Alloactinosynnema sp. L-07: one gene and its partner. The protein of the gene in region 2 interacts with the protein of the main gene of each other region in a pairwise test. Links are inferred from orthologs where the notes say so. Each region holds a gene or a part of one and is shown on either strand. Other genes may lie near its edges. The genes, in order: ftsZ and rlmN.

What was found.
Region 1: the proteins of rlmN (region 2) and ftsZ interact in binary tests that used the Escherichia coli proteins (3 or more experiments, as listed by UniProt). The link is inferred for Alloactinosynnema sp. L-07 from one-to-one orthologs.

Annotation. Positions count from the first base shown.
Region 1 is NZ_LN850107.1:3,643,203-3,646,491, forward strand. The notes cover bases 41-3,014. They hold ftsZ (cell division protein FtsZ), read right to left. Parts: upstream 2,198-3,014; coding sequence 884-2,197; downstream 41-883. Other genes in these bases: BN1701_RS15970 (YggS family pyridoxal phosphate-dependent enzyme), read right to left, coding at 41-116; pgeF (peptidoglycan editing factor PgeF), read right to left, coding at 113-817; BN1701_RS15985 (DinB family protein), read right to left, coding at 2,379-2,897; BN1701_RS15990 (cell division protein FtsQ/DivIB), read right to left, coding at 2,956-3,014. Also shown: more of BN1701_RS15970, read right to left, coding at 1-40; more of BN1701_RS15990, read right to left, coding at 3,015-3,289. UniProt on the Escherichia coli protein: Essential cell division protein that forms a contractile ring structure (Z ring) at the future cell division site. The regulation of the ring assembly controls the timing and the location of cell division.
Region 2 is NZ_LN850107.1:3,814,629-3,817,829, reverse strand. What follows is about bases 225-3,110. They hold rlmN (23S rRNA (adenine(2503)-C(2))-methyltransferase RlmN), read left to right. Parts: upstream 225-1,057; coding sequence 1,058-2,164; downstream 2,165-3,110. Other genes in these bases: BN1701_RS16795 (hypothetical protein), read right to left, coding at 2,816-3,110; BN1701_RS37865 (hypothetical protein), read left to right, coding at 2,623-2,754; BN1701_RS34340 (plasmid stabilization protein), read left to right, coding at 2,232-2,477; BN1701_RS16805 (VOC family protein), read right to left, coding at 387-896; BN1701_RS16810 (hypothetical protein), read left to right, coding at 225-379. In the rest of the region: more of BN1701_RS16810, read left to right, coding at 143-224; more of BN1701_RS16795, read right to left, coding at 3,111-3,201.

The DNA of each region.
Region 1 (3,289 bases), 170 kb from region 2 along the record:
GTCACCGCGAGAAGCCGCACGTCAGAGGGGTCGCGCCCGGCCTTGGCGCAGGCCGCGTCGATCCGCTCGCGCACGTCGGCGAGGTTCGCGGCGATCTCGGCGGCGCGGTCGGTCACGGCTCGAACCAGGTGACCGCGGCCAATCGCCCAGTGGTCGATTCCCTGCGGTGACTGAACAGGGTTCGCTCCTCGTTTGTGCACCGCGGGTCGATCCCGATCCGCGCGACCCCGGCGTCGGCGAGCTGGCGCCAGAGCCCGGCGCGCAGATCGAGCCCGGCGGTGCCCTTGCGGGTGCGGCAGGCGCTGCCGGGCAGGTGCTTCTCGACGTCGGTCTGCATCGCCTGCGGCACCTCGTAGCAGTCGCCGCACACCGAGGGGCCGAGCAGCACCTCCACGCGGCCCAGGTCGGCCCCGGCGTCCCGCATCGCGGCCAGCGCCGCGGGCACCACACCGACGCGTGCGCCGACCCGACCGGCGTGCACAGCGGCCACGACCCCGGCTTCGGGGTCGCCGAGCAGGACGGGAACGCAGTCGGCGACGAGCACGACCAAGGCGAGGTTGGGCTCGGCGCTCACCAGACCGTCTGTTGCCTCGACAGGTCCGTCCTGCGGGCCGTTGACGACGGCCACGGATCGGCCGTGCACCTGTTCCATCCAGACGAGCCGCTCGGGCGCCAGCCCCAGCTCGCCGGCCAGCCTGCCCCGGTTCGCGGCGACGGCGGCGGGGTCGTCGCCGACGTGGTCCCCGAGGTTGAACGACTCATAGGGCGCGGCGGACACCCCACCCTCGCGCGTTGTCACCACCCGACGAATCCGCACAAGCACTCCTCAGCGAGACGAACCCCGGCGAAACATCGCCGGGGTTCGTATGGTCTCAACGCTTCACTACCTGCGCATGAACGGGGGGACGTCGACCTCTTCGTCCGGGTCCTCGCCGACCGGGACGGCCCGGCTCGGCAGGCTGCCCTGGGTGCCGCGCACGCCGGGCAGCGACTGCGCGCCCGCCGCGGGCGGTGCCGCCTGGGGGTAGCCGTTGGCCTGCGGGGCCTGGTATGCGCCAGGGTGCTGCTGCACCGGCTGCGTCTGATGCTGCTGCGTCTGATGCTGCTGCACCGGCTGCTGCTGGGGCTGCTGCGTCACCGCGGCGGGCGGACGCTCGGTGGCGGGCGGTGCGACCTGGCCGTGCGTGGCCGTCACCGTGTTGGTGGAGCGGGAGCCCAGGACGGTCGGGTCGAGCTTCTTGTGCGTCGGGGTGCCGCTGTCGAAGCCCGCCGCGATCACCGTGACCCGAACCTCGTCGCCGAGGGAGTCGTCGATGACCGTACCGAAGATGATGTTGGCCTCGGGGTGCGCGGACTCCTGGACCAGCGACGCCGACTCGTTGATCTCGAACAGGCCGAGGTCGGAGCCGCCCGCGATGGCCAGCAGCACGCCGTGGGCGCCGTCCATCGAGGCTTCCAGCAGCGGCGAGTTGATCGCCTTCTGCGCCGCCTGCACCGCGCGGCCCTCGCCGCGGGCCGAGCCGATGCCCATCAGAGCGCTGCCCGCGCCCGACATGACGCTCTTGACGTCGGCGAAGTCGAGGTTGATCAGACCGGGGGTGGTGATCAGGTCGGTGATGCCCTGGACACCGGAGAGCAGTACCTCGTCGGCCGAGCGGAAGGCGTCCATGAGGGAGACGCCCACGTCGCCGAGCTGCAGTAGCCGGTCGTTGGGGATGACGATGAGCGTGTCGCACTCGTTGCGCAGCTCGGTGATGCCGTCCTCGGCCTGCTTGGCCCGCCGCTTGCCCTCGAAGGAGAACGGGCGGGTGACCACGCCGATGGTGAGCGCGCCGAGCTTGCGCGCGATCGAGGCCACGACAGGCGCGCCGCCGGTACCGGTGCCGCCGCCCTCGCCCGCGGTCACGAAGACCATGTCGGCCCCCTTGAGGACCTCCTCGATCTCCTCGCGGTGGTCCTCGGCGGCCTTGTGGCCCACGTCGGGGTTGGCGCCCGCGCCAAGGCCCCTGGTGAGCTCGCGGCCGATGTCGAGCTTGACGTCGGCGTCGGACATCAGCAGCGCTTGCGCGTCGGTGTTCACCGCGATGAACTCGACACCCTTGAGGCCGACCTCGATCATCCGGTTGACGGCGTTCACGCCGCCGCCACCGATGCCGACGACCTTTATCACGGCGAGGTAGTTGTGCGGGGGCGTCATGACGGCCGCCTTCCTGATCGTGTCCTGCATGATGCTGTCCTGGCTCTGGAACTCTCGACCTCAACCAGAGCCTGAGAGTTATGTCAACCCCGGACTACGCAAGGAAGGTAGGCATACCTCGACCGTCGATCCAGCCGCCACGCCGTGCGGCGCCGCGGATGTTCGTCACGGGACGTAAGGCTCACTCCCCGGTCGCGCCGTCGAGCTGCTCCCGGATGATATCCATATGGCCTGCGTGGCGGGCGGTTTCCTCGATCATGTGGATCAACACCCACCGCACATTCACCTGCTTGCCGTCCAGGTAGGTCGCCACGTGGTCCAGCGGGAGACCGGCGACGATCCCGCGGCTGACCGAACATTGCTCTTCGTAGTCGGCGACGAGCGTCGCGACCGTCATGTCGGCGGCGATGCGGAACTCGCCGTCGGGGTCTTCCTCGGTGTACGGGGCGCGGTCGGGCCTGCCGTTGAGCACGACGTCGAACCACCACGCCTCGACCCAGCGCAGGTGCGACAGCAGGCCCGCGACGGTCATCAGCTCCGACGGCAGCAGCACCCGGTGAGCGTCCTCTTCGGACAGTCCGAGTGTCTTGCGCACGACGGTGCCGCGCAGGTAGTCCAGGAACGCGGTGAGCTGGTCGAGTTCGCCGCCGGTGCGGGGAGGATCGATCCGGGAGTCAGTGGCAGTCTCAGTGGAAGTCATGGGCGGAAGTCTCACCGAAGCGGCCCCGGCCCGCATCGCAATTTCTACAGTGGACGAATCAGGCGACGGTCGGGAAGTCCGGCGTGGCCACGTCGTAGGTCTTGCCCGGCCTGGTCAGCAAGGGGCCCAGCACCGCGGCCTTGCGGGCGGACTCGTCGGTGCCGCCCCACTTGACCACCCGGCCGTCGGTCAGCGTCAGCCGCACGTTGCCCACCGTCTCCGCCACCACCGACACCACCTGCGGCCGCAGCGGCTCCGGCACGGCGGCCAGTATCTCGACCGCGGCCTTGGTCGTCGCCGGGTCCGGAGCCGTGACCTGCGGCAATCCGGGTGGGGCCGCGGTCTCGACGCTGTAGTCGACCCCGGCGCCGTCGACCAGGTGGAACCCGTCC
Region 2 (3,201 bases):
CGAGTCCTACTGTCGTTCTCGCAGGTGGGGGACGATATCGCAACTTGGTGGCGGTGATCGTCAGAGTTATGACCAAGTGACATGCCCCGAACCGGGTGTCCACAGGCGATCATGGACGAATCCGGTCGAGAGGGGTGTCGCTGTGGGTGTTGGAATCGCCGAGGTCGACTGGATCACGTGTGTGGACGACGGACTCGACCACGGTGTGCTCGTCCTGCACCGAACCCGCGACGGGCTGCACCGCACGCTGTGCGGGTCGGCGGTCGTCGAGGCGCCGTCGGCCTGTGTCCCACGGCCCCCATGTCCCGATTGCGCGCGCACCGCGCTGCGGCGGGAGCCGGTTCGGCGATCACGGCTGCGGCGCTGGTTCAGCCAGTGAACGCGGGTCAGTCGAGCAGCTTGATCCCATCGAACACACCCAGCTGCTCTCGGTAGAGCTCCAGCCCGACCCCGTTCGGATCGCGGAAGTACACGCTGTCCTCGACGCCGCGATCGGGCCCGAGGTACTCGATGCCCGCGTCGTCGAGCTTCGTCTTGGCCGCAGCGAACATCTCCGCCGACACCGAGATCGCCAGGTGCTGGACGCCGCCGATGGTCTCGGTGAAGGGCGGGTGGTCGTGGCCGGGGAAGTCGAAGAAGCCGAGCAGGTTGCGGTTGCCGATGTCGAAGAAGAAGTGGCTGGACCCGGCGTAGTCACGGTTCTCCACCAGCTCGACCAGCGGGAACCCGAGCAGGTCCTGGTAGAAGCGGATGGTCTCCTCGACATCCCGGCAGATCAGCGCCAGATGGTGGATGCCGCGGACCGTCGTGGTCTGCCCGGAACGCAGGTAGCGCTCCCGCAGCTCGTCGCGGCGCGCGCGGATCTCAGCTAGTTCCTGACCTTCTGGCTGCGGCATGGCACATCCCGAGTCGTCGGCGGCTTCCCAATCTATCCACGCCTGGTATGGCGGGCCAGCCGGGCGTGGGCGCGGACTCAGGCGGTCAGGCGGACGGGGCTGTGGGTGCCGGTCCGGTGATGTTCTGGCTCGTCAGCCGCCCATGAGACACTGGAGCGGTTATGACTGCCCTCCCTCTCGTCTTCGACGCCCCGCGCCGCGGTCTGCCGCCGCGGCACCTGGTCGACCTCAGCCCCGCCGAACGCCGCGACGCCGTGATCGAGCTGGGTGAGAAGCCCTTCCGCGCCGCCCAACTGGCCAACCACTACTTCAGCAGGCTGACCGTCGACCCCGACGCCATGACCGACATCCCCGCCGCGAGCCGGGACAAGCTGGTCAGCGACCTCATGCCGACCCTGTTCACCGTGATTCGCAAGGTCACCTGCGACGAGGGCACCACCCGCAAGACCCTGCTGCGCGCCCACGACGGCACGCTCATCGAGAGCGTCCTCATGCGCTACCCGGACCGCGCGACGCTGTGTATCTCCAGCCAGGCGGGCTGCGGGATGGCCTGCCCGTTCTGCGCCACCGGCCAGGCCGGTCTCACCCGCAACCTGTCCACCGCCGAGATCGTCGACCAGGTCCGCATGGGCGCCGCCGCGATGCGCGACGGTGAGCTGCCGGGTGGGCCGGGCAGGCTGTCCAACATCGTCTTCATGGGCATGGGCGAACCTCTGGCGAACTACAAGCGTGTGGTCGAGGCGGTCCATCGCATCTGTGATCCGGCGCCTGAGGGTCTGGGTATCTCGCAGCGGTCGGTGACGGTGTCGACGGTCGGGTTGGCTCCCGCGATCCGCAAGCTGGCGGACGAGAAGATGCAGGTTCGTTTGGCGGTGTCACTGCACACTCCGGACGACGAGTTGCGCGACACGCTTGTGCCGGTGAACAACCGCTGGGCGGTGGACGAGGTGTTGGAAGCGGCTCGTCACTACGCCGACGTCTCCGGTCGCCGGGTCTCGATCGAGTACGCCTTGATCAGGGACATCAACGACCAGCCTTGGCGAGCCGACCTCCTGGCGAAGCGCTTGCGTAAGCATCTGGGCCAGTTGGTCCACGTGAACGTGATCCCGTTGAACCCGACCCCGGGCTCGAAGTGGGACGCGGCCCCGAAGCCGGTCGAGCGCGAGTTCGTCCGCCGGGTCAACGCGGGCGGAGTCGCGTGCACGGTGCGTGACACCCGAGGCCAGGAAATCGCCGCCGCCTGCGGCCAACTCGCCGCCGAGGGCTGACTGAGGGGCGTCAAGCAAACCCAAGAAGTGCGAGCATTGACAGCAGTGCTGGCATTGGAGGTGGGCAGTGGCGACGTTTACGATTCGGGATTTCGATGATGATCTGAAGGCCGAACTGAGGATTCGGGCCGCCGAACACGGTCGTTCGATGGAAGCCGAAGTTCGCGCGATTCTCAGCTCGGTGCTGACCAGGCGAACGTCAGGATCGGGCATGGCAACACGGATCCGCCAGCGGTTCGCCGACGCTGGCGATATGGCGGTTGAGCCTCCGCCGCGGACTGAGGTCGCACGTGCAGCGGAACTTCCTGAGTGATCGTTCTCGATACCAACGTCGTCTCCGAGTTGATGCGGAACGTTCCGGATGAAAGCGTTGTCAAGTGGGTTGATCAGTACCCGGCTGACGACGTTTCGTCACGGCGATCTCCGCGGCACGCGAGCGCGGTGGCCTGCCGATCAGCATGGCTGACGCGCAGATCGCCGCGATCTGTCGGCGCCATAACGTACGCCTGGCCACCCGAAACACCGAGGACTTCGTCGACACCGGAGTCCGCGTGCTGAATCCGTGGGACATCGAGTCTCAATCGCCGTGATCGTTGTAAGTGTGTCGCCATGGGCGAACCTCTGGCGAACTTCCTCGGACCGATCGAGGTACTAGTCCGGGAAGCCCGCCGCGATTGACAGCCACAGGGTCATCGCCGCGCCGTAGACAAGGGTGGCCACCACCGCTAGCGCGACGTGCCGCACCCGCTGGCCGACCGCCCCCGTGATCGCGCCGCCTGCCGACCACTGCCAAGTCGCCATCATCACGGCCGGGATCACCACCGAGTGTGGGATGAACAGGACGAAGAGCAGGCTCTCGTTCACCGGGGCGAGCACAGCACCCGAGACCGTCGGGAAGGTCCACGCCAGGACCGCGGTGACGGCGGTCCGCGTCAGCCGCCGAGGCGTCGCCGGGCGCGGCGTTCCCGACCAGAACCACGCCAGGAGCCCGGAGGTCACCGCCAGCGCGGCGAGCAGACCGAGCGCGGCTGTGATCC